Regions from separate parts of the Cedecea selenatireducens genome, predicted to be linked through region 1. Evidence: predicted binding sites of a transcription regulator. Region 1 holds the regulator's gene; each other region holds the start of a gene.

Region 1 (10,027 bases):
TCTGATCGACGCGAGACATGGAGGCCAGTATACGCATCATGATCTGCTCGCCGGGCATCTCAAGGCTGAAGATCAGCACCGGTTTGTCCTGCGTCATGGCGGCGTTTTCACACAGGTTCATCGCAAAGGTGGTTTTACCCATCGACGGACGAGCCGCCACGATTATCAGGTCGGAGCGCTGGAGGCCAGCGGTCTTCTTGTTCAGATCCTGGTAACCGGTATCCACGCCCGTGACGCCGTCGTGCGGCGTCTGGTAGAGGGACTCAATACGCGACACCGTGGCTTCAAGAATCTGGTCGATACTTTTCGGACCTTCGTCTTTGTTGGCACGGTTTTCCGCAATCTGGAAGACGCGGGACTCGGCGAGATCCAGCAAATCTTCACTGTTACGTCCCTGCGGGTCGTAGCCGGCATCGGCGATTTCATTGGCAACAGCAATCATTTCACGCACAACTGCACGTTCGCGCACGATATCGGCATAAGCGCTGATGTTCGCCGCACTTGGCGTGTTTTTAGAAAGCTCTGCGAGATAAGCAAAACCACCGACGCTCTCGAGCTGCCCCTGAAGTTCCAGAGATTCTGAAAGCGTAATCAGGTCGATGGGTTTGCTCATTTCGAGCAGACGCTGCATTTCGGTGAAGATCATGCGGTGCGGACGGCTGAAGAAGTCGTTAGCGACCACGCGCTCGGCGACGTTGTCCCAGCGTTCGTTATCCAGCATTAAACCGCCCAACACCGACTGCTCCGCCTCGAGCGAGTGCGGCGGCATCTTCAGCCCTTCTACCTGACGGTCGCGGGGTTCTTTCGGTTTGTTGAAGGGTTTATTTCCTGCCATAGTGAGGGAGCTACCAAATTCATAGTGAGAGACCGGGAAGTATAACCATTCTTGTCACTCTTCGACACAAGGAGTTTCCATGGCAACGCGCATCGAATTTAGCCAACACGGCGGGCCAGAAGTACTGAAAGCCGTTGAGTTTACGCCGAAAGATCCGGCAGAAAACGAAGTTCAGGTTGAGAACAAGGCTATTGGTATTAACTACATTGATACCTATATCCGCAGCGGGCTCTACCCGCCTCCGGCGCTACCGAGCGGGCTGGGCACCGAAGCCGCCGGCGTTATCAGCAAGGTCGGCAGCGGCGTCACTCACCTGAAAGTTGGCGATCGCGTTGTTTACGCGCAATCCGGTCTCGGCGCTTACAGCAGCGTACACAATGCGCCAGCCGATAAGGTCGCAAAACTCCCGGACGCAATCTCCTTCGAGCAGGCCGCGGCCTCGTTCCTGAAAGGGCTGACCGTGTTTTACCTGCTGCGTAAAACCTACGAAGTCAAAGCGAATGAAATTTTCCTGTTCCATGCGGCGGCCGGTGGTGTGGGCTTGATCGCCTGCCAGTGGGCGAAAGCGCTTGGAGCAAAACTGATTGGCACCGTGGGCTCGGCACAAAAAGCCGATCGCGCCCAGCAGGCTGGCGCCTGGCAGACCATTAACTATCAGCATGAAAACATCTCTGAGCGCGTCAAAGAGCTAACCGGCGGCAAGAAAGTTGCGGTGGTTTATGACTCGGTAGGGAAAGAGACCTGGGAAGCTTCGCTCGATTGCCTGCAGCGCCGTGGGCTGATGGTGAGCTTTGGCAACTCTTCCGGGCCGGTGACCGGCGTGAACCTGGGCATTCTGAACCAGAAAGGTTCGCTTTATGTGACGCGCCCTTCTCTTAATGGCTATCTCACCACCCGAGCGGAGTTCGATGAGGCCTGCAACGAGCTGTTTTCGCTGATCGCCAGCGGCGCAATAAAGGTGGATGTTGAAGAGAACCAGAAGTTTGCGCTTAAGGACGCGGTGCTCGCCCATAAGACGCTGGAAAGCCGGGCGACGCAGGGTTCAAGTTTGTTGATCCCATAACTGATTGAAATTCCGGAAAGAATTAGGGCTTCCCGTAGGAAGCCCTTTCTTTTTTTGTTCGTGCCGTATGTAGGGTACAGCGCGATGAATTCTTGTTACTGCCAAAGGATATTCGCAGATTTAATAAGTAAATGAAATGACGCTGCCGGGTTTAAGTTCAGGCTTGTGATCTGCTCCTCAATACCTAAATTATCCCGGCGGCTTTACGGCTAAAGCTGGCGTTTATCGGCCACCAAAGACAGCGCATGTTCAACCACGTCAATGCCTGCCCCGGCTTTATGGGCGTTCTCACTTAAGTAGCGACGCCACTGTCGCGCCCCAGGAATGCCCTGGAACAGGCCGAGCATATGGCGAGTGACATGGCCCAGATAAGTCCCGTTCGCCAGCTCGCGTTCAATGTACGGGTACATCGCACGCACTACGGCGACAGAGTCGCTGTCCACCACATCAGCCCCGAAAATCTCACGATCGACCGTGGTCAGCAGGCCTGGGTTTTGATAAGCCTCACGCCCGACCATCACGCCGTCCAGATGCTGAAGATGCGTTTTGGCTTCTTCCAGCGTTTTGATACCGCCGTTAATGGCCATCGTCAGGTGCGGGAAATCGCGCTTGAGTTGATATACCCTCGGGTAATCCAGCGGCGGGATTTCACGGTTTTCTTTCGGGCTCAGGCCAGAAAGCCAGGCTTTACGCGCGTGGATGATGAACATCTCGCATTCGCCCTTACCTGCCACCGTGCCGATGAAATCACAGAGAAATTCGTAGCTGTCCTGGTCATCAATGCCGATGCGGGTTTTCACCGTCACCGGAATAGAAACCACGTCGCGCATCGCTTTAATGCAGTCGGCAACCAGCTGTGCTTCGCCCATCAGGCAGGCACCAAAGCGCCCGTTCTGCACACGATCGGAAGGACAGCCAACGTTAAGATTGATTTCATCGTAACCGCGCGCTTCGGCAAGCTTCGCGCAATGTGCCAGCGCCTGCGGGTCACTTCCGCCCAGCTGCAGCGCAATCGGATGCTCATCTTCGCTATAGGCCAGATAGTCCCCTTTGCCGTGAATGATCGCCCCGGTGGTCACCATTTCGGTGTACAACAGCGTGTGGCGAGACAGCTGACGCAGGAAATAGCGACAGTGGCGGTCGGTCCAGTCGAGCATCGGTGCAATGGAGAAGCGGTGCGGCTGGAAAGGAGTCTGGTTGCTTTGTGAGGACATACGTTTACGCAGGCTACGATTAAAAAAGGGTCGCTACTATAGCATAAAGCTGCGCCGGGGCATCAGGCTGCCCCGGCATTCAGCCTCAGAAGGCTACGCTCAGCTGTGCACCAGCGCCCCAGGTCTGATCCTGGCCATACAATCCCATCAAATCGACGTTCACATGTTTACCCGCCGCGAAGCCCACGCCGCCGGTAAAGACGTTGCTGTCGTTATTTTTCACATCGGCGCGGTAACCGGCACGCAGCGCCAGCCATGACAGTGGCCTCACTTCGGCACCTACGCCAACGTACTGGGAATTAGCCTCGCTTTTGAAGCCTTTCGTTTCGGTCAAATCCCCATCGGCGCTCAGCGTCACCAGCTCGTTGTGCCAGGCCACGCCAGCGGTAACCAGCGGACTGATTTGATAAGTATCTTTATAGTTGCGGATCTCACCGGTGCGCCCGTTAGTGATGCGGATATCTTTGGTGTCGATATCACGGGAAACCAGGTTCTGGCCGCTCAGGCCGACGGTCCAGTTTTCACCCAGATCCGCCGCAACGCCGGCATCGAGGTTAAATCCGGTGTCATCGTTACGGTACTGGCTGTTTTTCCAGTCTCCGCTGCGGTAGTCGTAAATGGAGGTGGTGTAGTTATAAAGCCAGGTTTTCTGCAGCTTTGGCGTGACGCCAACGGAGACCGGCACGCCCCCGACGTCAAACTTGTGGGCCAGCGCAATGCCGTAATCAGAAACGATAGCCGCACGCCCGGATGCGGTGGAGTTCAAGTTACGGGTGATACGGTCTGAGCCGTTTAGCGCCGCATCAATCGCTACGCTGCCCGCCACCAGGCTGGAATTCTGGATGCTGTGCAGATAATCGATATCATTTTGATCGATTGAGGAGCTGACCTTCGCACGAGCATAAGCCCTGGTGACAAAAGCCACTGAGAGTGTGTCATTTGGAATACTCACCGCAATACCCGCCGCGGCTTTGGCATGCGCCGTTTCACCTCGTAAATCTTCAAGCTCCCCGGCTAAATCCCCGGCCGCGCTACGGAACTGATTTAACGTACCGTTCGGATTTAAAAGAATATCTCGCGGCGTTAGCGATCCAATGGATTGTTTATAGTTATCAACTTTATCGCTGATATCATCTATGCGGTCCTGGAGGTTATCTTTATCCGTTATTTGTGCGCCAACCGTCGGCAGAATAACGGTAATATTGTCATCTGGCTGGGAGCGCGCTAATAGCGCCGGGTTGATTAATACGCCGCTGCCATAATTAGCAGAAGCCACGCCTGTTCCCCCCATCGCATCGTTACGCGCCTCGGACCAGGTTCCTGCCGCCCCGGCCTGATGGGCAATAAATAACGTTGCGGCGAGTGTCGCCACCGAAGATTTTATTTTATTCATTCACAGCACGCCTGTCTGATTGTCAGATGAAGTAATTCGCCCCTGACAGTTATGACTGAACAGAGGCAGACTATTGCTGTGAATAGCGCGATAAAAAGATGGATATTTGAACCATCGGGAACCCAAATATATCCATAGGGTTAGCGTCTCATCGTTTCCTTGCTAATTAATTTATAGTTTACCCTTTGGCTTTCGTGAAGGCAGACCGTTATGCGGGCCAAAGAATTGCGGGGGATGATCTATCCAGCGATCCTTACGCTGCATGGCGTAAGACTGATTTAGCGGATAATAAATTTTATTTTCGGCTTTATTCGCTTCCCCAACGACCAATAGCCGAACGTCCTGCCCGGTATTATTGATAAAGGTATGGCAAATGCCTGTTCCGGCAGGAAAACCTACGCTATCGCCGGGTTCAAGCTGCCAAAGGTGGCCATTGATCCACACTTCCGGGTGCCCTTCGAGCACATAGGCAAACTCTTCTTCGCTGCTCTCAGCGTGGGGATAAGAGGTTCTGCGCCCAGGCGGAATGCGTTCGTGGTGAATACCAAGACGGGATAAGCCAAAACTGCGGGCCAGCGGGGCACCAATAGAAAACAGCTCCGGGCTGTCCGGGTAGGTTGAATTATCCCTGCCTTCCAGCTCGCGCCAGTGGCGAATACAATCGGGTTTTTGCATTACTTCCTCCTGGGTAGATAGGGTCATTATGTACCAGGATTCGGCGTTTTATCCGCATTATGGTAAAGTATTGAGTCAATGACCGGGAGAGGCAGATGGACACCACGACTTCGCAAAACGTGTTAGCACAGGCTGAAAAGCTGTGTCTGCAACGCAATGTACGCCTGACGCCGCAGCGTCTCGAGGTGCTGCGCCTTATGTCCGAGCAAACTGGCGCCATCAGCGCCTACGACCTGCTGGATCTCCTGCGCGTCAGCGAGCCACAGGCAAAGCCGCCCACCGTTTACCGTGCACTGGACTTCCTGCTGGAGCAGGGTTTTGTGCATCGCGTGGAATCAAACAACAGCTATGTGCTGTGCAATTTTATCGACCACCCCACCCACTCTTCCGCAATGTTTATTTGCGACAGATGCGGTGCCGTCAAAGAACAGGCGGCTGAAGGTGTGGAAGATATTATGCAGAAGCTGGCGTCAAAAATGGGTTTTGCCCTGCGCCACAACGTGATTGAAGCCCACGGGCTGTGTTCAGACTGTTCGGAAGTTGAAGCCTGTCGCCACCACGGCGCCTGCAATCACGACCATACGATACAGCCGAAGAAAAAGCGTTAAGAAGGGTAGGTACATCCTTGTACCCGGGCAGGATTGGTTTTACGGATTAGCACATTTGAGGGGCCGCCAGGTTACCAGCGGTATTCGTTCCTGGACTCCCAGTCCTTAACCTCTTTCTCTGCCTGGTCTTTGGCGTAACCATAACGTTCCTGGATTTTACCCACCAGTTGGTCACGCTTCCCTTCAATGACGGTCATGTCGTCATCGGTCAGCTTACCCCATTTTTCTTTGACCGTACCTTTGAACTGCTTCCAGTTACCGCCGATTTCGTCCTTATTCATTGTCATCTCCTCATCGTTCGGTTTAGGGTTTTGCATCCTCATTGTCGGATGCTGAATTTCTGGAAAACATCCAATATCTGCTGGATGTAGAAATAATTGTAGTCAAGGATTTCGGGTTACATATAAAACTCAGAATCTTTAACCATTTTCAAAATCAGCGGCACGCGGACTCCCCGCCTTAAAAGCGGGAAATCAGCATGATAGATGAGAAGTTAACGAGGATCAGAAAACGCGATCAATGGTCGCCATGCGCGGCAAACCAGGTGTTATTGCGCCAGTGGCGCCGCCAGATATAACCGAGCGACAGGCCGCGCAAAGCCAAAAATACCGCCAGCGACAACCATAAAGCGTGGTTGCCAAACAGCGGCAGCGTAAGCAGCGTCACGCCAAAGCCCAGGGCGGCAACCGCCATGCTGTTTCGCATCTCGGCCCCGCGCGTGGCACCAATAAACATCCCGTCCAGCAGGTAGCACCAGACGCCCACCATCGGCAATATCACCTGCCAGGCAAGGTAGCGGTCGGCCTGCTGACGCAGCTCCGGCAAGGATGTCAGCAGCGCGACGATGTGTTCTCCGGCAACGGCATAGAGAGCGGCAAACGCCACCGCGACCAACCCGGCCTGCCTGCACGCTGCGCCCCAAACCTCCAGCAGTTGCCCACGGTTACGTGCGCCGTAGGCCTGGCCAGAATGAGCTTCCACCGCATAAGCGAAGCCGTCCAGCGCGTAGGCGGTGAAGGTCAGCAGCGTCATCAGCACGGCGTTCACCGCCACAATTTCGCTGCCGAGACGTGCGCCAAAGATGGTGATGGAGGCAAAGCATATTTGCAGCAGCAGCGAACGCAGCATGATGTCGCGGTTCAGTGCCAGCAGCTTGCGTAGATCCCCCTGCCAGGCCGTTTTAAGGCGTGCCCAGCTAATGCCGCGCAGCTTCAGGACTTTGTGCACCATCAGCAGGCCGATGAAAAACGTGGCGTATTCAGACACCGCCGTCGCCAGCGCCGCCCCCTGCACGTTCATGTGCAGCCCCATCACCAGCCAAAGATCGAGCACGATATTGATAAGGTTTCCCACCACCAGCAGGATCACCGGTGCCCGCGCATACTGAACGCCCAGCAGCCAGCCCAACAGCACGAGGTTAGCCAGCGATGCGGGGGCACTCAGCCAGCGGATCTCCAGGAAACGACGAGCCTGATACAGCACCTCTTCGTTGCCGCCAACGACGTGCAGCGCGAGGGTGATCAGTGGATAACGCAGTAGCACGATGGCAAGCCCGGCGATCAGCGCCAGCATCAGCGGCTGAACCAGCGCGCGCGCCAGCCGCTGTGGATCGTTTGCGCCAAACGCCTGCGCCGTTAATCCGGTGGTGCTCATACGCAGAAACAGCAGCAGCATAAACAGGAAGCTGGTCGCCGTAGCGCCGATAGCCACGCCGCCGAGATAGGTCGGGCTGTCGAGATGGCCGATGACGGCGGTGTCAACCAGGCCCAGCAGCGGCACGGTAATATTGGAAAAAATCATCGGCAGCGCCAGTCGCCAAAGCGCACCATCCGTTGACGAGAAGAATCGCATGGGAATGATCCAGAGGAAAATAGAGGGGTTTAAAGCGGGTGGTACAGCAGGTTTACCGCACCACCAGAAGACGTGTTACAGCCATTCACCGTTGCGGATCACCCCGACGGCCAGACCTTCAATGCTAAAGTTCTGCTCGCGAAGATCGACCACAATAGGCTGGAATTCGCTGTTTTCAGGCAGCAGATGCACGGTGTTACCCTGCTTTTTCAGGCGTTTCACGGTGACTTCATCGTCGATACGCGCGACAACGACCTGGCCGTTACGCACGTCCTGCGTTTTGTGAACCGCAAGCAAATCGCCGTCCATGATGCCGATATCTTTCATCGACATGCCGCTGACGCGCAGCAGGAAATCGGCATTCGGTTTAAACAGCGACGGGTCAACCTGGTAGTGGCCTTCGATGTGCTGCTGTGCCAGCAGCGGCTCACCGGCGGCCACACGGCCTACAAGCGGCAGGCCGCTTTCTTCTTCAACCAGCAAACGAATGCCGCGTGATGCACCGGAAACAATCTCGATGGCACCTTTACGCGCCAGCGCTTTGAGATGCTCTTCAGCGGCGTTTGGAGAACGGAACCCCAGACGTTGTGCAATTTCGGCGCGCGTAGGTGGCATGCCGGTCTGGTTGATATGATCCCGAATGAGATCAAACACCTCTTGCTGCCTGGTAGTTAGTGCTTTCATTCCGCCCCCTGGGTGTTTATACAGTTATGCTGTGAGTATATACAGCCCCGGGCGAATTTGAAACCACAAATTAAGCAAAAAACCAGCGACTTAAACTATTCTGGAAGGACTATCGCAAATGTGACCAAAGCAAGGTGGCCCAGGTCGCAACCGCAAGAATAATCGCTATCAATACCGCGGCTGAACCCATATCTTTGGCTCGCCCTGAAAGCTCGTGGTAGTCGGTGCCCACACGGTCGACCAGCGCTTCAATGGCGCTGTTAAGGATCTCGACAATCATCACCAGCACCACCGAGCCAATCAGTAAAATGCGGGTGATAGGATCAACGTCCAGCCAGCAGGCAATGCCGATGGCAATAACCGCCGCAACGCCTTCCTGACGAAATGCAGCTTCGTTGATCCAGGCCGCTCGCAGTCCCTTCCATGAGTAGCCTGCAGCCTTAATAATGCGGGTGATGCCGGTGGTATTATTCGCCATTAAAGGAAACCTTTTTAAATATTGAGCGTCAATGCTCATTGAGTCTAAATCGCAGCGCCACAGAAATTCCCCAGAGTTTCTGATATCCTTGCGGCGCATTTGCATTATTAACCTGAGGCTTTACATCATCTATGTCAGGCTGGCCAAGAATTTACTACAAATTACTGAATTTACCATTAAGCGTTCTGGTAAAAAGCAAGTCTATCCCGGCCGATCCGCAAACCGAGCTCGGTCTGGATCCCTCACGCCCGATTATGTACGTCCTGCCCTACAATTCTAAGGCAGACCTACTGACGCTGCGTGCCCAATGCCTGGATCACGACCTGCCGGACCCGCTGGAACCTTTGGAAATTGACGGCGTACTGCTGCCGCGCTACGTGTTTATCCACGGCGGCCCGCGCGTCTTTACCTACTACACGCCAAAAGAAGAGTCGGTAAAACTGTTCCACGACTATCTGGATCTGCACCGCAGCAACCCGGATCTCGATGTGCAGATGGTGCCGGTTTCCGTGATGTTTGGCCGCTCCCCAGGACGCGAGAAAGGGGAAATCAATCCGCCTTTACGTACCCTGAACGGCGTCCAGAAATTCTTTGCGGTTTCGTGGCTGGGCCGCGATAGCTTTGTCCGTTTCTCTCCGCCGGTTTCGCTGCGCCGCATGGCGACCGAACACGGCACCGACAAAATTATCGCCCAAAAACTGGCTCGCGTGGCGCGTACCCACTTTGCCCGCCAGCGCCTGGCCGCAGTAGGCCCACGTCTGCCGGTTCGCCAGGATCTCTTCAACAAGCTGCTGGCGTCAAAAGCGATTGCCCGCACGGTAGAAGACGAAGCCCGCAGCAAGAAAATCTCCCACGAAAAAGCGCAGCAAAACGCCGTCGCGCTGATGGAAGAGATTGCCGCCAACTTCTCCTACGAAGCCGTACGTTTAACGGACCGGGTTTTAGGCTTAACCTGGAACCGCCTCTATCAGGGCATTAACGTGCACAACGCCGAGCGCGTGCGCCAGCTTGCCCACGACGGCCACGAAATTGTCTATGTGCCCTGCCACCGCAGCCACATGGATTATCTGCTGCTCTCCTACGTGCTTTATCACCAGGGGCTGGTTCCGCCGCATATCGCCGCCGGGATTAACCTGAACTTCTGGCCGGCCGGCCCGATTTTCCGCCGCCTGGGCGCCTTCTTTATTCGTCGTACCTTCAAGGGCAACAAGCTTTACTCTACGGTG
Region 2 (10,027 bases), on a different contig from region 1:
TTCTTCCATGCCCTGCAACATGCCGCGACGGGAAGAGAGATCGCCCATGATGTTACCGGCGTACTCTTCTGGCGTTTCCACCTCAACGTGCATGATCGGCTCCAGAATAGCCGGATCTGCCTTGCGTACGGCGTCCTTGAAGCCAAAGATCGCCGCCATTCTGAACGCCATTTCCGAAGAGTCGACGTCATGGTAAGAGCCAAAGGTCAGCGTGGCTTTGATGTCCACCACCGGGTAGCCGGCCAGCACGCCGGTGTTCATGGCTTCGCGCAGGCCTTTCTCCACGGAAGGAATGTACTCGCGCGGGACCACGCCCCCTTTGGTCGCATCTTCAAACACAAACCCTTTCCCCGGCTCCTGCGGCTCAAGCGTCAGCACCACGTGACCGTACTGCCCTTTACCGCCGGACTGGCGCACAAATTTACCTTCAACATCTTTCACCGCCTTGCGGATCGTTTCACGATAGGTAACCTGAGGCCGACCGATGTTCGCCTCCACGCCAAACTCGCGCTTCATGCGGTCCACGATGATCTCCAGATGGAGTTCGCCCATGCCGGAAATAATCGTCTGGCCGGATTCCTCGTCCGTATGCAGTCGGAAAGAGGGATCTTCTACCGCCAGCCGCTGCAGTGCGATACCCATTTTTTCCTGATCGGCCTTGGTCTTCGGCTCGATAGCGAGTGAAATTACCGGTTCTGGAAACTCCATACGCTCAAGGGTTATCACCGCATTCGGGTCGGTTAGCGTATCGCCCGTGGTAACGTCTTTCAGCCCTACGCAGGCCGCGATATCACCGGCGCGAAGTTCGTCTACCTCATGTCTGTCGTTCGCGTGCATTTGCACGATGCGGCCAATACGCTCTTTTTTGCCTTTTACCGGGTTATAAACCGAATCGCCTTTACGCAGCACGCCGGAATAAACACGGATAAAGGTCAGTTGGCCAACGTAAGGATCGGTCATCAGCTTGAAAGCCAGCGCCGAGAACGGTTCGTCGTCGTTGGCATGGCGTTCAATCGTCTGGCCCTTTTCGTCCACGCCCTGAATAGAAGGAATGTCGAGCGGGGAAGGCATCAGCTCAACAACCGCATCCAGCATGCGCTGTACGCCTTTGTTTTTGAACGCGCTGCCGCACAGCATAGGCTGTATTTCCCCGGAGATGGTACGGGCACGCAGGCCGGTAACGATCTCCGCCTCGCTCAGCTCGCCGGTTTCCAGGTATTTGTCCATTAGCTCATCGTTGGCCTCCGCCGCAGCGGACACCATTTTTTCCCGCCATTGTTGTGCGGTTTGCAGCAGATCTTCAGGCACCGGCGCATAGCTGAACGTCATACCCTGGGTTGCGTCGTCCCACAAAATTGCGCGCATTTTGATCAGATCCACCACGCCGGTGAAGCGTTCCTCCGCACCAACGGGGATCACAATCGGCACCGGGTTAGCCTTCAGGCGGTCAATCATCATCTGCACCACGCGGAAGAAATCGGCTCCCGGACGGTCCATTTTGTTAACGAAGGCCAGCCGCGGTACGCGGTATTTATTCGCCTGTCGCCACACGGTTTCGGACTGAGGCTGCACGCCGCCCACGGAGTCATAAACCATTACGGCGCCGTCGAGTACGCGCATGGAGCGCTCCACCTCAATGGTGAAGTCCACGTGTCCCGGCGTGTCGATGATGTTGATACGGTGCGGTTCAAAACCGCGATCCATACCCGGCCAGAAGCAGCTCACCGCGGCGGACGTAATGGTAATGCCGCGCTCTTGCTCCTGAGCCATCCAGTCTGTCGTTGCTGCGCCATCGTGAACTTCGCCCAGTTTGTGGCTCATGCCTGTGTAAAACAAAATACGTTCGGTCGTAGTTGTTTTACCGGCATCAATGTGGGCGGAAATACCAATGTTGCGATAGCGTTCGAGAGGGATGGGTCGGGGCATGATGTGTCCTTAGTCTTTTTGACTGTTAAGCGACGGCCAGGATGGCCGCCCAATTTGTTCGCCATCATAATAGTACAACTGTACGAGTATATTCGAACAATTTGAGCTATCGTTAATCTCGATACAGTCGAAGTCCGGCAAGTTTGTTATAGTAGCCAGCCGCCGTGCCGTAACCGCCGATACAGGAAGAGTATGATCGCCAACCATCCCGAACGAGAACAAATCCGCCTTGAAAATGTCCTTTTTGCGCTGGGTAACCCGCTGCGACTGGGGATTGTTAAATCGCTCGCCGGTGGCGAAGAACTTACCTGCGGCGCTTTGCGTCAGGACGTAGCGAAGTCGACCATGACCCACCACTGGCGCGTATTGCGCGATAGCGGCGTGATTTGGCAGCGCCCTCAGGGACGTGAGAATCTGATTTCGTTGAGGCGTGAAGATCTGGACGCGCGGTTTCCCGGCCTGCTGGAAACCTTACTGCGGGTTATGGTGAACGAGGCATAAAAAAACCGCCCATGAAGGCGGTTAGATTGATGGCAAACCCGAGAACATTATTCATTGTTTTTATTAGACCTGGGTTCGGTCTTTTTTAGAGCAATGAACTTTGTCAGCAGCCTCACCACCGCCCATGAAGGCGGTTATTTTAGATTCACTGAAGTTATTCAGCTTTGGTATCGGCTACTTTCTGCTCGCCCATCACTTTCAGCTTCTTAGAGATTTCACGACGCTCTTTAGACAGCTCGGCGTTTTTGATGATGTAGTCATCCACGCGGTCTTCGTAGTCGGTTTTCATGCTGGCGATAATGCCCTGCACCGCTTCGATGCTCATGCCCGGCTTGATGTAGTCGCTCAGGTTATCAAGCAGCAGCACACGCTTCTGGTTGTCACGGATCTTTTTCTCTACGTCCTGAATTTCACGCTGCAGTTTGTTTTTACGACGGAACAGACGAACAAACTCCAGAACGTCCTGGAAGGTAGGTTTGATATTTTCCATTTTTACACCCCTGCTAAATTGGTACTCGGATTCGTTAAGACAACCGCCATAACCTTAGTCGTCGCGGTTGACGATGACAATTTTTTTGTCAATCTCACTGACGGGCTGGCCCTATCTTAACCTCAATTTCTGCTGAATCGAAACAAGCATTGTCATTTCTGCACTTTACGCGCGCTATTTGCGCAGCGCCCGGCAAATAAGATGCGACAGCAGCTCAAGCTGGCGGGCCAGTTCGAGGCTAAGCCAGACGTAGCCATGAATCGGCGTCTCCTGCAGCGCGCTTCCCTTACCCTCTTCCATCAGTTGCCGTAGCTCCAGAACGATTTCATTCAGCTTTTCAGTGTTGGCAGCGATTGGAGAAGGATTTCCTTCATGCAATGCCTTCGCAATGGCCGCCAGCGTTCGCTGCGTCATCTGCTGCGTGTCGCGCAGCGTATGGGCGTTGATCATCACGAAATGGCTGGCCCGCGTTGCCCAGTAGGCGTTTATCTGCAGCTCGAGAGTACAGACCATGTTGCGGTTGATGGTCTGAATGGCTTCAAAAACCGACTTCTGAATGCGGGTTTCTTTGCTGGCAGGGCCAATCAAGGCACGCATTTTAACAACGTCATTGAGGATCTTCTGCAGCGGTTTTTCCAGCCGCGGGCGGTCCACGAGGTTTGGCGAAAAACCGGCGGTATAGACCTTACCGAACGCCTGCACGAAGGTCGCCATCTGGATGCGCCAGTGAATAAACGCGCGCTGTGGGTAAACGCTGGTGAACAACATTGCCAGAAGAGAGCCAAAAATAACGTCGCCACTTCGCCACAGCGCAATCTCCATGTCGCCCGGAGGCGCTCCCACGACCACCGAGAGCGTGATGCCGATAAGCAGAGCCTGGTATGGGCGTTTGCCGAGTGCCAGATAGCCGCACAGGAACATTGCCAGCCCGCACCAGATAATCATCAGCGGCAGAGAGAAAAGCTCAAGCTTGAGGGCTATCAGCCCGATGGCCGCCCCAAAGATGGTGCCGCCAATACGCTGGAAGGCGCGAGGCACCACGTTTCCCCAAAAGGAGATAGGCCCCATTACCACCACCAGCGTGATCAGCGGCCAGGTCCCTTCCGGGATCTGCAGCAGGCGAACCAGAACAAACGTCAGCACAAAAGCAAGGGCGATGCGTATACCGTGGGCAACGCGATAGTTGCGGTAAATACGGATCTCAAACGGGGTCAGTGATTTGTCGGGACGCACACCCGGCTCTCCGAAAACAAAAAAGAAATTGTACCCGTTTTTCTCATAAAGAAATCATAAAGCCTCGGAGCGCAGGGCTTTTACGCGGGATATTTCATGTTTCTTTGCTGAATATCAGAAATGGGGCGGCAACCTGCCGCCCAGGTTGACCGACGCTAACGCAGCCAGGGGGTGACCGTAACCCCAACCAGCAAACCTTCAGGGCTCAGCAGGCGTGACAGCGTTTGCCCCCAGGGCTCCAGGCGGTTATCCACCAGCATTTTGTAGCCTGACTGCTTCAGCACCTCCGTCGCCTGCCCGACGTCTTCCACTTCAAACTCCACCCAGCTTTGTGGCGCGCTAACGTCTTCAGGCCAACTGCCCACGCCAAAACAGGATTGTGCCGCCTGAGCCAGCGGCCAGAGGGCGAAATGTTTCACGCCGTCCAGCACGCCGTTCTCCGTTGCCAGATAGTCTTCGTTGCCTTCCATAGCCTTCAGCGGCAGGCCAAGCACCTGCTGATAAAATCCGGCGCTTGCCGCCACGTCACGCGGGACAGGGCCATAACCGGCAATGAATAACACCTTTAACCCTGCGATAGCTTCCGTCATGATTTCCTCCTGTCAGGCTTTAGCGACCGGGATATACATATCAATTTCCCATACGCCGGTTGCAGACCCGTCGTTCAGGTAGATTTCATAGCAGGGTTTTCCGGTTAACCGATAGCCGCCGTCGGCCTCTATCTGGTCGAAGAAGGTTTCCCAGGCCTGCTGGAAAGCTTCATTTTCCACCCTGGCATGACCGATGGCGTAGGTATCGGCCTCGATAGCCGTGACGATTACGCCTTCGCTGTTCGCCGGAACCTTGAAATCATCAGAAACGCCGAGCACGGTGTCAACGCGGAGCTTTTGCGCCGGAACGACATCGGGATCGTCGTAGTAAACGGCCAGCCATTCTCCATTCAGGCTGTGGGTTTGTGCCCACATCGCCAGCTGACCAAAACCCTGCGGAACCGTGGTTTCCCAAGGCCCGACCAGATGAAAGCCGGCCACTTTTCGCGCCGGAACGTGCTGAACTTTAAATGTCATACTGCCTCCACGCTGATGAATAAATGCACTGTACGTTTATACACTATAGCGTTTATGGCGTCGGCACAAGCTGCCAGTTTTGGGAGCTGTTTCGCAAGAAACCGGGACAAAAAAGCCGCGCAGGAAGCGCGGCTCAAGAGCGTGGTAAATGGATTAAAGCGTACGGCTGATGAAGTCGCCGAGACGTGAAAACACCCCGCCTTTCTCTACCGGCGTGAGGTTCACCAGCGGCCACTGGGAGATAAGCTTGTCGCCATCGAACAGCTGAATCTCGCCCACCTGAGCATTGGCTGCCAGCGGCGCCTCCATATCCTGCTTGCTCAACACATATTTGGCCTTGATGTTGGAGACTTCAGCTTTAGGCAGCGCCAGAAAAACGTCCTGATCCGGGCCAACGCTGATGTCAGGCTTATCGCCGTACCAGATGTGCTCGCTGCCGATGGCTTTGCCTTTTTGTAATACCTGCACGGTGTCGAAGTTATCCTGCCCCCAGTGCAGCAGTTTGCGGGCCTGCTCTTCGCGCCCTTTTGAGCTAAGGCCGCCCATAATAACCGCAATCAGTCGGCGCTGGCCGAGCACGCTGGAGGCGATAATGTTGAACCCGGCGCTTTCGGTATGCCCCGTTTTCAGGCCGTCAACGTTCAGGGCTTTATCCCACAGCAGGCCGTTACGGTTCTGTTGGGTAATGCCGTTCCAGGTGAGGCTGCGCTCGCTGTACATATGGTAGAACTGCGGCTCGCCGTGGATGATAGCGCGGGACAGAACGGCCAGATCATAGGCCGAACTGTGCTGCCCCGGCGCGTCCAGGCCGTGAACGGTTTCAAAATGGGTGTCATGCAGGCCAAGCTGCTCGACATAGTGGTTCATCATGGCGACAAACTGCTTTTGCCCGCCGGCCACATAATCTGCCAGCGCAACGCAGGCATCGTTACCGGAATCAATAATAAGCCCCCGACTTAAGTCACGTACGGTGACCCTGTCGCCCGGTTTAATAAACATCAGCGATGAGCCATCAAAGACCGGGTTGCCTTTTGCCCAGGCGTCTTTCCCCACCGTGACCACATCGTCCGGCGTGATACGTTTGCTGTCGATAGCACGGTCTACCACATAGCCGGTCATCAGCTTTGTCAGGCTGGCCGGATTACGCTGGACGTGCTCGTTACCTGCGGTCAGCACCTGCCCGGTGGTGTAATCCATCAGCACCCATGCGCCAGCCTGAACCTGCGGCGGCTGCGGCTGATGGGGGAAAATATCATCAGCAAACGCGGAGTTAACGGAAAGGGACAAAAAGCTCAGGGCAACAAGCAGGCGGGTTTTCAACGGAATATCCTCAAAGACTTAATTTACAGCGGCTCGTTTTACGGGAGTTCTTGTTAATTTGCTTCTTTAAATTGCAAGAAAATATGACATTTCATATTTGGTAATAATAATGAATGATATTTGTACGAATATATTCCTGCCGAAAGTTGCCCTGCGTTTATTCTGATATTCCCCGATTGCGCGACTTTCTGATTGTGGCGGCTTTGATTCATTTTTACTCTGACCGAAGAAAATACAGATATAGGTCATCTTATAGTGGAAAGTAAACGCTGGTCTCCCGAGCTGGAAGGGCTGCGCGGTCTGGCATCGCTCTGGGTTCTGCTCGGCCACATTTGTTTGCTGGTGCAATGCCGCATCCCCGTGCTCTACGATCCGGGCATGGGGGTTGATTTATTTATTTTGCTGTCCGGTTATTTGATGGCAAAAAATTATCAGGAACGACGGGTAAAAGAGCCGTGGAATAGCCCCAACACATTTCGCGTATTCTGGCTGCGTCGCTTCTTTCGCATCGCCCCACTCTATTATTTACTGCTGATAATTGCCCTGTTCTTTGGCGGCTGGTTTGGCGAAATGCGCGATATTATCGCCAGCGCCTGGCCGACTACCGCCACGGCAAGCAGCCGCTATGCCGACCATTCCGTTACTAACATTGTCAGCCACCTGTCGTTTATTTTCGGCCTGCTGCCCGAATACTCCTTCCGCACCGTATTGCCCGACTGGAGTATTGGGCTTGAGATGCAGTATTACCTGCTCTTCCCGTTCATCATGTTGCTGGTGATGCGCTACGGGTTTGCGGTCAGCGCCACGCTGCTGATGGTCGTTTGCCTGGCGGCGCGCTGGCTCTTTCCGGACTACTTCAACGCCTTCCCGATGCCGTCGATGATCCTGATAAAGCTGCCGCTGTTTATCGCCGGTATGCTGATATCTCACACGGTGATGCAGAGAAACCTGCGCTATTGCGCGCTGGCGCTGCTCGCCCCCGTCATTGCCTGGCAGATGCATATTGCGGAAACTCACCTGCGGCTGGCAGCGGAGTGCGTGATGATTGTTGGGATGACGCTGCTGCTCTGGCAGCATCAGGGCGAAAGCCGCCTGAGCCGGATGACAGACGCCCCGCGCAGGCTGCTCACCTGCCGGTTTAGCCTGTTCCTCGGGGACGTGTCTTACTCGGTGTATCTGCTGCACCTGATGCTTGTGATTCCCGTCATCGGCCTGCTGGTTCGCTACACCGCCTTTGCCCACCAACCTTCTCTCATTCGCTTCCTGATTGTGACGGTGATAGCGCTGCCGGCCGTCTGGCTGATTGCAGTGGTGCTTTACCACAGGGTAGAAAAACGCGGTATCGCGCTGGGTAAACGCTTGATTAGCCGCGTCGGGCTAAAGTCCCAGCGGGCCACATCTTAAACGCGCTTTTCCTTCTGATGAGCCAGCAGATGGTTTACCATTGAGCCAGAATACAACTAGCTCAATGGTAACTTCTGTGTCTGATTCTGCTCCCCTTGCTACATTTCTTTTTCACGATTACGAGACCTTCGGCAAAAGCCCTTCGCTGGACAGGCCGGCCCAGTTTGCCGCCATCCGCACCGACGGCGAATTTAACGTTATTGGCGATCCGGAAGTGTTTTACTGCAAGCCTGCGGATGACTACCTGCCTCAGCCAGAAGCCGTGATGATTACCGGCATAACGCCTCAGCAGGCGCTGGCTCGCGGCGAAAACGAAGCGGATTTTGCAAAGCGTATTCACGGTATTTTTACCGTGCCAAAGACCTGCGTGGTGGGCTACAACAACGTGCGCTTCGACGATGAAGTGACGCGTAATATCTTCTACCGCAACTTCTACGATCCCTACGCCTGGAGCTGGCAGAACGACAATTCCCGCTGGGATTTGCTCGACGTGATGCGCGCCTGCTATGCCCTCCGCCCGGAAGGTATCGTCTGGCCGGAAAACGAAGACGGGCTGCCAAGCTTCCGTCTTGAGCACCTGACGAAGGCTAACGGCATTGAGCACGCCAACGCACACGATGCCATGTCAGACGTCTATGCGACCATCGCCATGGCGCAGCTGGTTAAAACACGTCAGCCGCGCCTGTTTGACTATCTCTACAGCCACCGCTCGAAGCAAAAACTACAGACGCTGATTGATATCCCGCAGATGAAGCCGCTGGTTCACGTGTCCGGCATGTTCGGCGCACAGCGCGGCAATACCAGCTGGATAGCGCCGCTGGCCTGGCATCCCGATAACCGCAATGCCGTGATTATGGTGGACCTGGCCGGGGATATTTCCCCGCTACTGGAGCTGGACGCCGGCACCCTGCGCGACCGCCTGTATACGCCAAAATCCGAGCTGGGGGATAACGCCGCGGTGCCGATCAAGCTGGTGCATCTGAATAAGTGCCCGGTACTTGCCGTCGCCAACACGCTGCGGCCGGAAGATGCCGAGCGCCTCGGCATAAACCGCCAGCGCTGCCTTGATAACCTGAAAGTGCTGCGTGAGCATCCGGAAGTTCGTGAAAAAGTGGTGAGGCTGTTTGCCGAGGCCGAACCATTTGTGCCTTCCGATAACGTTGATGCCCAGCTTTACAACGGTTTCTTCAGCGATGCTGACCGCGCCGCAATGCGCATCGTGCTGGAAACTGACCCGCAGAATCTACCGGCGCTGGATATCACCTTTGCCGATAAGCGTATCGAGCAGCTGCTGTTTAACTACCGGGCGCGCAACTGGCCGGGCACGTTAAGCGAAGAGGAGCAAAACCGCTGGCAGCATCACCGCCGCGATGTGCTTTCTCAGGAAGCCCTGCAGGCCTACGCCCTTGAGCTGGAAACGCTGTATAACCAGCATGAAGGTGATAAAGAGAAACTGGCGTTGTTGAAAGCGCTGTTTGAATACGCGCAATACCTGGTCGGTTAACGCTTTTTACAGACAAAAAAAATGGCTCCCACCGGGAGCCATTCTTATTTCATCAAAACTGATTAAGCGATGTCTTCGTTGTACTGTGGAACCGGGTTACGGAAGCTGCGGGTTACGCAGGCAACGTAAATCAGACCGATTGCACCCCAAATCAGGCCGAGGATCATCGAGCTTTGCTCCAGATTAATCCACAGCGCGCCTACGGTCAGAGCACCGATAGTCGGCAGCACCAGGTAGTTGAAATGGTCTTTCAGTGACTTGTTGCGCTTTTCGCGGATCCAGAACTGCGAGATAACCGACAGGTTAACGAAGGTAAAGGCCACCAGCGCACCGAAGTTAATCAGCGCAGTTGCGGTTACCAGGTCAAAGTCGATAGCCATCAGCGCTACGGCACCCACCAGCAGCACGTTAAACGCCGGGGTACGCCATTTCGGATGAATGTAGCCGAAGAAGCGGTTCGGGAACACGCCGTCACGGCCCATCACGTACATCAGGCGAGAAACGCCGGTGTGCGCCGCCATACCGGAAGCCAGCACGGTAATGGTGGAGAAGATAAGCGCGCCAACCTGGAAAGCTTTACCC
Region 3 (10,027 bases), on a different contig from region 1:
TGAAGGCACGCCTGCCAGTTATTACGAGCCTCAAGCCGGCACTGCCACGTTCTCTGTGGCCGCCAGCTTTGCTTTTCCCCCCACGCCAGAGCGGACCTCGCGGCAGTATGGTTTTTGATAAACTGAATTTCAGCGGCAACCTCAAAGCGCTGGGCACTCAGTTGCTGAGATAGCCCACTCAGGATCAAAGAGCCCACGGCTAGCAGCATCAATACCATCAGCAAGGACGCACCGCCTTTCTCACGTTTGCCGCTCATAAATTTTCCCCGCTCACCACGTAGTTCACTTCGGCAGCACGCCCGCCCTGTTTTAAACTCGATGCAAGCTTGATGAGAAATAAAGGTCTGCCCGTTTTGCGATTTTGACGAGTAACGGAGAAGTGCTGCACGGTCGACTGCGCCGGGTCAGACATTCTTTCCCAGCCGCTCCCCTCACAATGCTCTACGCCTTTTTGCGTTTCCAGGTTGCCGTTACGTAGGCGATAGCCCTTCTGTTCACTTTGACTATCCTTCGCGGTGTCCCATCGACCATTATGGTTAGCATCCCACTGCACCACCACGCAGCCACCCTGATTCGTTAACTTCACACCTTCGCCCTGGCACTGGCCTCGGCAATAGCCAGCCCGCTGCAAATTCTTGCCAATCGCAAACGCCATCTGCCACAGCGCCTCCTGCTGAGCGACATAGCCGTACTGCCGTAAAACCTCCAGTTGTAAAGCCGGAAACAGGCGCGAAGTTCCCAGCAACAGCACGCTGCTCAGGGCCATCGCAATAAGCATTTCCAGTAGCGTAAATCCTTTCTGAGCACTCAGCATGGCTTACCTCCGGACAGTTCACACAGCCGCGTGCGCCCCCAGACTGATACCGTCACCCTCCACCGCCCGGCCTGGCTTTTCAGAACAATATGGCCGGGCCAGGCGGTGCTGCGTACACCGTAAAAACCTAAACCAGCCGTCATATCCTCCACGATGATGTCGTCAAATTCAGGCATAAAAGCCAGTCGTGAGTTAGACAAACAGTTTTCAGATACGCCGCGGCTTGCCAGACACCAGCTTTTCCCGCTCTGGTGCAGCGCTAAAAGATGAGTCTGATTGTTCCAGTTTGCGTCATTTCTCAGGCCTGAGAGAAAGTGGCTCAGCCGCTGGGCTGTCTGCCAAAGCTGCACTTTCTGCTGCCACTGGTGCCAGCCATGAAGGCCTCCGGCGCTGAGTGCGGCAACGATGGCTATCACCACCATTAGCTCAATAACGCTAAAACCACGTTGATTAATGTTCATGGCCGACAGTGTGACCAGCCGCGTTTAGATGAGCCAGCAGGCATACGCGAGGATGCGGCAAATGCCGGAAGATAACTGGAGGGTTGCAGGAATTTTCACTGCGGCCGGAAGCCGTGCCGAAGAAAAGAAATCTGGGCAAAAAAAACCGGCGCACTCAGGCACCGGTTCTGTCACGCTGGCTGTGAACTATATGGCAACAGGCGCTTTGATAGCCGGATGCGGATCGTAGCCTTCAATCTCGAAGTCTTCGAAGCGGTAGTCAAACAGCGACTCGGGCTTACGTTTGATAACCAGCTTAGGCAGCGCGCGCGGCTCACGAGTCAGCTGCAGGCGAGTCTGTTCCAGATGGTTGCTGTACAGGTGCGTGTCGCCCCCGGTCCAGACGAAGTCACCGACTTCCAGGTCGCACTGCTGCGCCATCATATGCACCAGCAGCGCATAGCTGGCGATGTTGAACGGCAGCCCAAGGAAGATATCGCATGAGCGCTGATAAAGCTGGCAGGAGAGCTTGCCGTCGGCCACGTAGAACTGGAAGAAAGCGTGGCAAGGCGCCAGCGCCATTTTATCCAGCTCGCCCACGTTCCATGCAGAAACGATGATGCGACGGGAATCCGGATCGTTTTTCAGCTGGTTCAGCACGGTGGTTAGCTGGTCAATATAGCGCCCGTCAGGCGTTGCCCAGGAGCGCCACTGCTTGCCGTAAACCGGGCCGAGATCGCCGTTTTCATCCGCCCATTCGTCCCAAATCGTCACCTTATTTTCTTTCAGGTAGGCGATATTGGTATCCCCGTTGAGGAACCACAGCAGCTCATGAATAATCGAACGCAGGTGACATTTTTTGGTGGTAACCAGCGGGAAACCTTCCTGCAGGTTAAAGCGCATTTGATGCCCAAAAATAGACAACGTGCCGGTACCGGTACGGTCCGCTTTCGGCGTGCCCTCTTCGAGCACTTTTTTCATCAAATCAAGATACTGTTTCATGTCACCTCACGAAAGTTGCTGCTGTGGACGGCGGTAAGCCCAGACCATCATGGCGATACCGGCAACAATCATCGGAATCGACAGGATCTGCCCCATGCTGATGTACTGCACCCAGGTGCCGGTGAACTGCGCGTCCGGCTGGCGGAAGAATTCCACGATGATGCGGAACGCGCCATAGCCGATCAGGAACAGGCCAGATACCGACCCCATCGGGCGAGGCTTACGAATAAACAGGTTCAGAATGATGAACAGCACAACCCCTTCCAGCGCCAGCTCATAAAGCTGCGACGGATGGCGCGGCAGCACGCCGTAAGTATTGAACAGCGATTGCCATTCCGGGTGCGTTGCCAGCAGGCCAACGTCTTCACTGCGCGAGCCAGGGAACAGCATGGCGAAGCGGAAGTTAGGGTCGACGCGGCCCCACAGCTCACCGTTGATAAAGTTGCCGAGGCGACCCGCGCCAAGACCAAACGGGATAAGCGGAGCAATAAAGTCGGAAACCTGGAAGAAGGTACGTTTGGTGCGGCGTGCGAACCAAATCATTACGCAGATAACACCGATAAGCCCGCCGTGGAAGGACATACCGCCGTCCCAGACTTTAAACAGGTACAGGGGATCGGCAAGGAAGACCGGCAGGTTGTAGAAGAAAACATAGCCCAGACGGCCGCCCAGGAAGACGCCAAGGAACCCTGCATACAGCAGATTTTCTACTTCATTTTTCGTCCAACCGCTGCCCGGACGGCTGGCGCGGCGTCCGGCAAGCCACATGGCAAACACGAACCCAACGAGGTACATGAGTCCGTACCAGTGCAGGGAAACCGGCCCGATGGAGAAAAGCACCGGGTCAAATTCAGGGAAACGCAGATAGCCACTATTCATCTGTCACCACAAGCTATTGTTACCCCGCCAAAAAATTAAAGGCGGGTTGCAAGTACGCACCGCTATCGATGCGCTCCGAAAGCAGCGGATCATAGCACAAACGGCCTGAGTGATTGATTATGGAAGTTGTAAAAGATGTGTAATGTCCCGGTGATGCCGGGACACCTAAGACAATGCACGACGTGCGTGGGAAATTAAAACTACACAAGGCATCAAAGAAAACAAACAGGGAAAACCCTTTCAGGGTTTTCGGCTGATAAACCACAACAAGGGAAAAACCACGTTTTATCCCTTGTTGTCAGGTAAGGGTAATGTCCCGGTGATGCCGGGACATATTGAATAAATTAGCGCCCGCCGCGGATCAGGCCGCCCATGCCACGCCGCTCCATAAACGCCGCGACCTGGTGGCGTACTTCCGTCGCCATTTGTGCCTCAAGGCTGCGCTGAGCAAGTACTTCGGCTTCTTCCAGATGGATATGGCGCAGCAGGTATTTAATACGTGCGACAGAGCGGCCGTTCATCGAAAGATGGCGGTAGCCCATCCCTACCAGAATCGCGACGCACATCGGGTCGCCGGCCATCTCACCGCACAGGCACAGGTCGATGTTATAGCGTTCCGCTTCGCGGGCAATCAGGTTTAGCGTGCGCAGCATTGCCGGGTGCAGGCTATCGTAAAGGCTAGCCACCCGCGTGTTATTACGATCGACCGCCAGCAGATACTGGGTAAGATCGTTCGTCCCCACGGAAATAAAATCAACGCGCCCGGCCAGGTGACCCAGCATGAACACCATCGAAGGAACTTCAACCATCACCCCAAGCCTTAGCTCGGGCAGTTGATAACCTAATTCTTCTTCAACTTCCCGGCCTGCGCGATCGATCAGCCTGCGGGCATCGTCAATCTCATCAATGCTGGTGATCATCGGCAGCAGAATGCTGAGATTCCCCGTCGCCGCGTTCGCCCGCAGCATCGCACGAACCTGGATCAGGAAGATCTCTGGCTGATCGAGCGTGATGCGGATCCCTCGCCAGCCAAGGCAAGGATTTTCTTCGCTGATGGGCATGTATGGGAGCTGTTTGTCGGCCCCAACGTCGAGCGTACGCAGCGTCACCGGCTTGTCGTTAAACATCTGCAGCATGCCCTGATACTGCGCGACCTGCTCTTCTTCTGAAGGGAAACCGCTTTGCAGCATAAACGGGATTTCGGTGCGGTACAGCCCGATGCCGTCGATACGGCTGCCAAGCTGTTCTTCATGCTCGGGGCTAAGGCCCGCATTAAGCATCACCTGCACACGCTCACCGCTTTTTAGCGCAGCAGGCTGCTCTACGTCGTCTTCCGCCAGGCGGCTGAGTTCGTTTTCTTCGCTCACCAGGCGCTGGTATTCCTGCAGCAGTACCTGCTCAGGATCCACCAGCAATTCGCCGCGATAGCCGTCCACCACCAGCATGCGGCGATGCAGTACCGAAGGCTGAATATCCGCCCCCATAACGGTCGGAATACCGAGCGCACGCACCATGATGGCAGCATGAGAGTTTGCCGCACCGTCGCGCACGACTACGCCCGCAAGGCGCTTCTGCGGCAGCTCGGCAAGGGTGGTGGCCGAAAGCTCATCCGCAACCAGAACAAAGCGCTCCGGCCAGGTATTCGGGCTCTGAATAGTGTCGTCGAGGTGGAACAGCAGGCGCTGCCCCAGGGTTTTGAGGTCTCCCGCCCGCTCTTTCAGGTAGCTGTCAGAGAGGCTGGCAAACTGTTCAGCAAACTTCTCAACAACCGTTTTTACCGCCCATTCGGCCACCGAGCCTTTGTCCACCTCGGCAAAAAGTTCACGGCGAAGGCGCGCATCGGTTAACAGGTGAGAGTAAAGATCGAAGATAGCCGCGGTCTCTTTCTGAGCCCCGGCGGCAAAACGCTTGCTGTAGCGGCGAAACTCCCCGGAAGCCTCTTCCAGCGCGGCGGTAAGACGCTCACGCTCAAGTGCGGTATCCAGGGTTGATGCCTCAAAGACCTGCTCCATCAGCGGGACGGTGGTGTCCATCCAGCCTTCTGCAATGGCAACGCCAGGCGATGCCGGAAGCGCGCGGATGCGGGTCTGGCGGTACTGCCCAAACAGCGCCGCTAACTGAGACTGGGACAAAATCCCGGCCATCTGCGTGGCCAGCGTAACGAGGAAAGACTCTTCGCTCTCATCGTACTGCCGGTGTTCACGCTGCTGGACAACAAGCACCCCCAGAAGCTGACGGCGCTGGATAATAGGCACCCCAAGGAACGCACGAAAACGCTCCTCTTTTACGGCGGGTACATATTTAAAGCTGGGGTGTTTTTGCGCATCGGCCAGGTTAATCGGCTCCGCGAGCCGCCCAACCAGGCCAACAATACCTTCATCAAAGGCAAGCGTAACGGTGCGACCACGCGGTTTTTTTAACCCACGGGTCGCCATAAGGTAAAAACAGCGGCGCTCATGATCGGCGAGATAAACCGAGCAAACCTCGGTATCCATCGCAAGGCAGATATCAGTCACCAGGATGTCCAACGCCTCATTGAGGCGCGGGGCACTAGCGACCTTTTCGACTATTTCTCGCAGACGGGTGAGCATTTTTCGCGTGACTTAACCTCTTTTACGTCGCCAGGCCGGCGAGTTATTGCGTGGTGGCGTAACTTCCTGCAGTGGCATAACCACGCTGGCAAACTCTTTCATTACGCGGCGGTAAACATCGCGCTTAAATGAAACAACCTGACGAACCGGATACCAATAACTGACCCAGCGCCAGCCATCAAATTCCGGCGTGCTGCTGGTTTGCATATTGATCTCACCGTCGCTGCTCAGCAGCTGCAAAAGAAACCATTTTTGTTTTTGGCCGATACAAACCGGCTTTGTGTCCCAACGCACCAAACGTTTAGGTAATTTGTAACGCAACCAGTTTCGGGTCGAGGCAAGAATGCGAACGTCTTTTCTCTGCAAACCGACTTCTTCGAAAAGCTCCCGGTACATTGCCTGTTCAGCGGACTCGCCAGGATTAATGCCCCCCTGAGGAAATTGCCAGGAATGTTGGCCAAAACGCCGCGCCCACATCACCTGTCCCTGCCGATTACATATTACGATCCCAACGTTGGGGCGGTAGCCATCATCATCGATCACCGGACTACCTCAAAACAAACTTAGATTGCATCGATTGTTTCATACAAGTGTCAGGCGGTAAACCACTCTCTCGGCGGCGTTTGCATGGAATAACATTTGAATAACTCACAAAAGATAGCCGGGTTATAAACAGGGGCGGCCAAAACCAGCCGTTTTATTCACTTTTTCTGTGGATATAACTGTGAAGAACTAACGAATTACATCGGGACAACTCGGGACAAGTAAAATCAGGAGCAATCCGAACACATATTAAAGTCTTTATATATCATAACCATAATACTATAAAAATGACACATCGCTTTCATAATGTGACGATCGTCACATACGAAGATCGTCGGCTGATGAAAGATCGAACAATGTCGTTTTTATCCACAGATTGTGCAAACAAGTTAGGCACAAATCGGTGAAAAATTGGTTTTTACCGCCCCGTCAAGGCTGTAAATGGAACCAGTAGTCGAGCTTTTTCCCAGTTATCCCATTTTTCTGTGGATAACATGGTGTAAGATCCTGTTCATTGCCAGTGACCAGATTTGGAAAAGCTTTTTTCATGCCGCCACAGCGAAACGGCTGACTTAAAAAAATCATTATAAATCAGAATATTGTTAATCTTATCCTCAGACGACTAAACTAAACTTTCGCTGTGAACAAAGTGCGTTCATTTTTTAACCAAAAAACATCAACGAGCTATGCAACCGATACGTCCCCTAATTACGCCCCCAAAGAGTGAAGCCGAACTGCTCCAGCAGGCCCAGCAGGTAGCCGGTTATACCCTGGGAGAACTGTCGGCCTGCGCCGGGCTACAGACGCCGAAAGACCTGAAAAGAGACAAAGGCTGGATTGGCGTTTTGCTGGAGCTGTGGCTGGGCGCCAGCGCGGGCAGCAAGCCCGAGCAGGACTTTGCTAATCTCGGCATCGAGCTTAAAACGATCCCGGTGGATAGCCTTGGCCGCCCGCTGGAAACCACTTTTGTGTGCGTCGCGCCACTAACCGGTAATAGCGGCGTTGTCTGGGAAACCAGCCACGTGCGGCACAAGCTCAAGCGCGTGCTGTGGATCCCGGTGGAAGGTGAAAGGCAAATTCCACTCGCCGAGCGGCACGTTGGCTCTCCTCTGCTCTGGAGTCCCTCAGAAGAAGAAGAGCGGCAGCTGCGTCTGGACTGGGAAGAGCTGATGGACTTGATTGTGCTGGGCCAGGTCGAGCGTATTACCGCCCGCCACGGCGAAGTGCTGCAGCTGAGGCCCAAAGCCGCCAACAGCCGGGCATTAACCGAGGCCATCGGCGCCGATGGTGCGCCTATTCTCACGCTGCCACGCGGCTTTTATTTGAAGAAGAACTTTACGGCTGCGCTGCTCGCACGGCACTTCACGCTCTAAGCGCTGCGGTAGGGAAAGGCAATCCAGGTTTATGTCAGTACACGCCGGAGAATGTTACATTTCCCTCGCCCTAATAAGAATTTGCTGCTTTCCTTCCCCTGTTCATCAGGTTATTACTAGACTTATTAACGGGATCCCTTCCTGACGAGGAACACAACGATGACTAAATGGGCAGTAGCAATCTCCGCCATTGGTCTTGCCTTTGCCGTTTCAGGCTGCAGCAGTGACTATGTGATGGCAACCAAAGATGGACGAATGATTTTGACCGAAGGTAAACCTAAGGTTGATGAAGACACCGGTCTGGTCAGTTATCGCGACCAGCAGGGTAACGAAATGCAGATCAACCGCAACGACGTTTCCCAGATTATCGAGCGCTAATCTCAGGGTCAGCCCACCGGCTGGCCTGGTGACTTTTCTTGCCTCCCCTCTTTCGCTTTGCCTCGGCCTCTGCCATGTTTATAGACCTTTTGTCGGGTAACGATGCCTGACGTATCAAAAGAACAACAGGAAGCCGGCTATGCACTATCACCGTATCCCCCACAGTTCACTTGAAGTCAGCACGCTGGGGCTGGGAACCATGACCTTTGGTGAACAAAACAGCGAGGCCGATGCCCACCAGCAGCTCGACTATGCCGTCAGTCAGGGCGTGAATCTGATTGATGTCGCGGAAATGTACCCGGTGCCCCCGCGCCCGGAAACTCAGGGCTTAACGGAAAGCTATGTAGGAAGCTGGCTGAAAGCGCGCGGCAACCGCGAAAAGCTGGTTATCGCCTCTAAAGTTAGCGGCCCGGCCCGTAATAACGACGCGGGCATCCGCCCTAACCAGATCCTCGACCGCAAAAACATTCGTGAAGCGCTGGACGCCAGCCTCAAGCGCCTGCAAACCGATTATCTGGATCTTTACCAGGTTCACTGGCCGCAGCGCCAGACCAACATGTTCGGCAAGCTCGGCTACACCTGGAACGACACAACGTCGCTGCCGGTAACGCTGCTGGAAACGCTCGAAGCGCTTACGGAGTGCCAGCGTGCCGGGAAGATTCGCTATATCGGCGTCTCGAACGAAACGGCCTGGGGCGTGATGCGCTACCTGCAGCTTGCTGAGAGACACGATCTGCCGCGCATCGTCACGATTCAAAACCCGTACAGCCTGTTAAACCGTAGCTTTGAGGTTGGCCTGTCTGAAATAAGCCAGCACGAGGGCGTGGAGCTGCTCGCGTATTCTTGCCTCGCCTTTGGCGTACTGTCGGGCAAATACCTGAACGGGGCAAAACCGGCTGGCGCCCGCAACACGCTCTTTAGCCGTTTTACTCGCTACAGCAGCGAACAGTCACAGAAAGCCGTTGCGGCCTACGTCGAGATAGCGAAACGCCATAATCTGGATCCGGCGCAGATGGCGCTGGCCTTCGTTCGCCGTCAGCCGTTTGTCGCCAGCACGCTGCTCGGCGCCACCACGATGGAACAGCTTAAGACCAACCTTGAAAGCCTGAATCTGACGCTAGGTGAAGAGGTGATTGAGGAGATTGAAGCGGCGCATCGGATTTATACTTATCCGGCTCCGTAAGAAAGTTCGGCCCTCCAAAAGAGGGCCTTACTGCTATTTCTGCTTGATTTGCCACAGCCAAAGCGCGCTAATCGCCAGCGCAAACACCGCACCAAACCAGATCCCAATCCCAACAATCGACGCCCCGGTTTTCACCGCCAGCGAGAACAGACCGAGCATCAAAAGCATGGCGGTATTTTCGCCCAGATTCTGCACGGCGATCGCGTTGCCCGCGCCAACGGTGTGCTTGCCGCGTTCCTGGAGCAGCGCGTTAAGCGGCACCACAAAGAAACCACCCAGCAGGCCTATCAGCACCAGTAAGGCATAGGATGGAAGCAGAGCGTGCTGGAGAGCAAAAATAAGCACTCCGACGCCTATCAATATTCCGGCAGGCATGCAGCGGGCAACGGTTTCGAGCGTCACCAGCTTCGCTGCGGCCCCGGCCCCCACCACAATCCCGACCGCAACCATCGCATTCAGGTAGGTAGGCGTGGCGTTATCCGTGATCCCCAATGCAACCGGCACCCACAGCACCAGCAGGAAGCGCAGCGTCACGCCCGCCCCCCAGAACAGGCTGGTACCCACCAGCGAGAATCGCGTTTCCCCGCTGCGCCACAGGCTGCGGCAGGCGAAAAAGAAGCTGTGGGTCATCGGCTTAAAGCGCCAGGACTGACCGGGACGCGCCGCGGCAAGTTTAGGGATAAAGACGTTGGCTATCACCGCCCCGCCGTAAACCAGCGCACAGACCACCAGCGCCGCCGTCAGGTTCCAGTCCGCCAGCACCCCACCGGCCACCGACCCAAGCAGGATAGCGGCAATGGTAGAGGACTCCATCAGGCCGTTGG

What was found. The regulator LexA, encoded in region 1, represses DNA repair genes until DNA is damaged. The targets are predictions, from matches to a motif close to TNCTGTATGTACATACAGNA.
Region 2: sbmC (DNA gyrase inhibitor SbmC) is a predicted target of LexA. The motif match lies at 5,244-5,263, and genes of this name have one in related genera.
Region 3: mutH (DNA mismatch repair endonuclease MutH) is a predicted target of LexA. The motif match lies at 6,703-6,722, and genes of this name have one in related genera.

The regions. Positions count from the first base shown of each region.
Region 1 is NZ_JBHIKW010000003.1:465,990-476,016, forward strand. It holds gene dnaB (replicative DNA helicase) at 1-835, opposite strand, end outside; gene ACE38U_RS07670 (quinone oxidoreductase) at 915-1,898, shown strand; gene dusA (tRNA dihydrouridine(20/20a) synthase DusA) at 2,108-3,112, opposite strand; gene ACE38U_RS07680 (conjugal transfer protein TraF) at 3,198-4,505, opposite strand; gene ACE38U_RS07685 (cupin domain-containing protein) at 4,677-5,180, opposite strand; gene zur (zinc uptake transcriptional repressor Zur) at 5,276-5,788, shown strand; gene ACE38U_RS07695 (CsbD family protein) at 5,860-6,069, opposite strand; gene dinF (MATE family efflux transporter DinF) at 6,305-7,639, opposite strand; gene lexA (transcriptional repressor LexA) at 7,715-8,323, opposite strand; gene ACE38U_RS07710 (diacylglycerol kinase) at 8,433-8,801, opposite strand; gene plsB (glycerol-3-phosphate 1-O-acyltransferase PlsB) at 8,933-10,027, shown strand, end outside.
Region 2 is NZ_JBHIKW010000001.1:450,037-460,063, forward strand. It holds gene fusA (elongation factor G) at 1-1,926, opposite strand, end outside; gene ACE38U_RS02165 (ArsR/SmtB family transcription factor) at 2,119-2,427, shown strand; gene ACE38U_RS02170 (DUF496 family protein) at 2,582-2,917, opposite strand; gene ACE38U_RS02175 (FUSC family protein) at 3,092-4,150, opposite strand; gene ACE38U_RS02180 (VOC family protein) at 4,306-4,740, opposite strand; gene sbmC (DNA gyrase inhibitor SbmC) at 4,753-5,217, opposite strand; gene dacD (serine-type D-Ala-D-Ala carboxypeptidase DacD) at 5,371-6,537, opposite strand; gene ACE38U_RS02195 (acyltransferase family protein) at 6,790-7,941, shown strand; gene sbcB (exodeoxyribonuclease I) at 8,018-9,445, shown strand; gene ACE38U_RS02205 (APC family permease) at 9,508-10,027, opposite strand, start outside.
Region 3 is NZ_JBHIKW010000007.1:23,117-33,143, reverse strand. It holds gene ACE38U_RS12975 (DUF2509 family protein) at 1-257, opposite strand, end outside; gene ACE38U_RS12970 (prepilin peptidase-dependent protein) at 254-814, opposite strand; gene ACE38U_RS12965 (prepilin peptidase-dependent protein) at 808-1,275, opposite strand; gene thyA (thymidylate synthase) at 1,462-2,256, opposite strand; gene lgt (prolipoprotein diacylglyceryl transferase) at 2,263-3,135, opposite strand; gene ptsP (phosphoenolpyruvate--protein phosphotransferase) at 3,480-5,726, opposite strand; gene rppH (RNA pyrophosphohydrolase) at 5,739-6,269, opposite strand; gene mutH (DNA mismatch repair endonuclease MutH) at 6,956-7,642, shown strand; gene ACE38U_RS12935 (YgdI/YgdR family lipoprotein) at 7,802-8,020, shown strand; gene ACE38U_RS12930 (NADP(H)-dependent aldo-keto reductase) at 8,160-9,203, shown strand; gene lplT (lysophospholipid transporter LplT) at 9,237-10,027, opposite strand, start outside.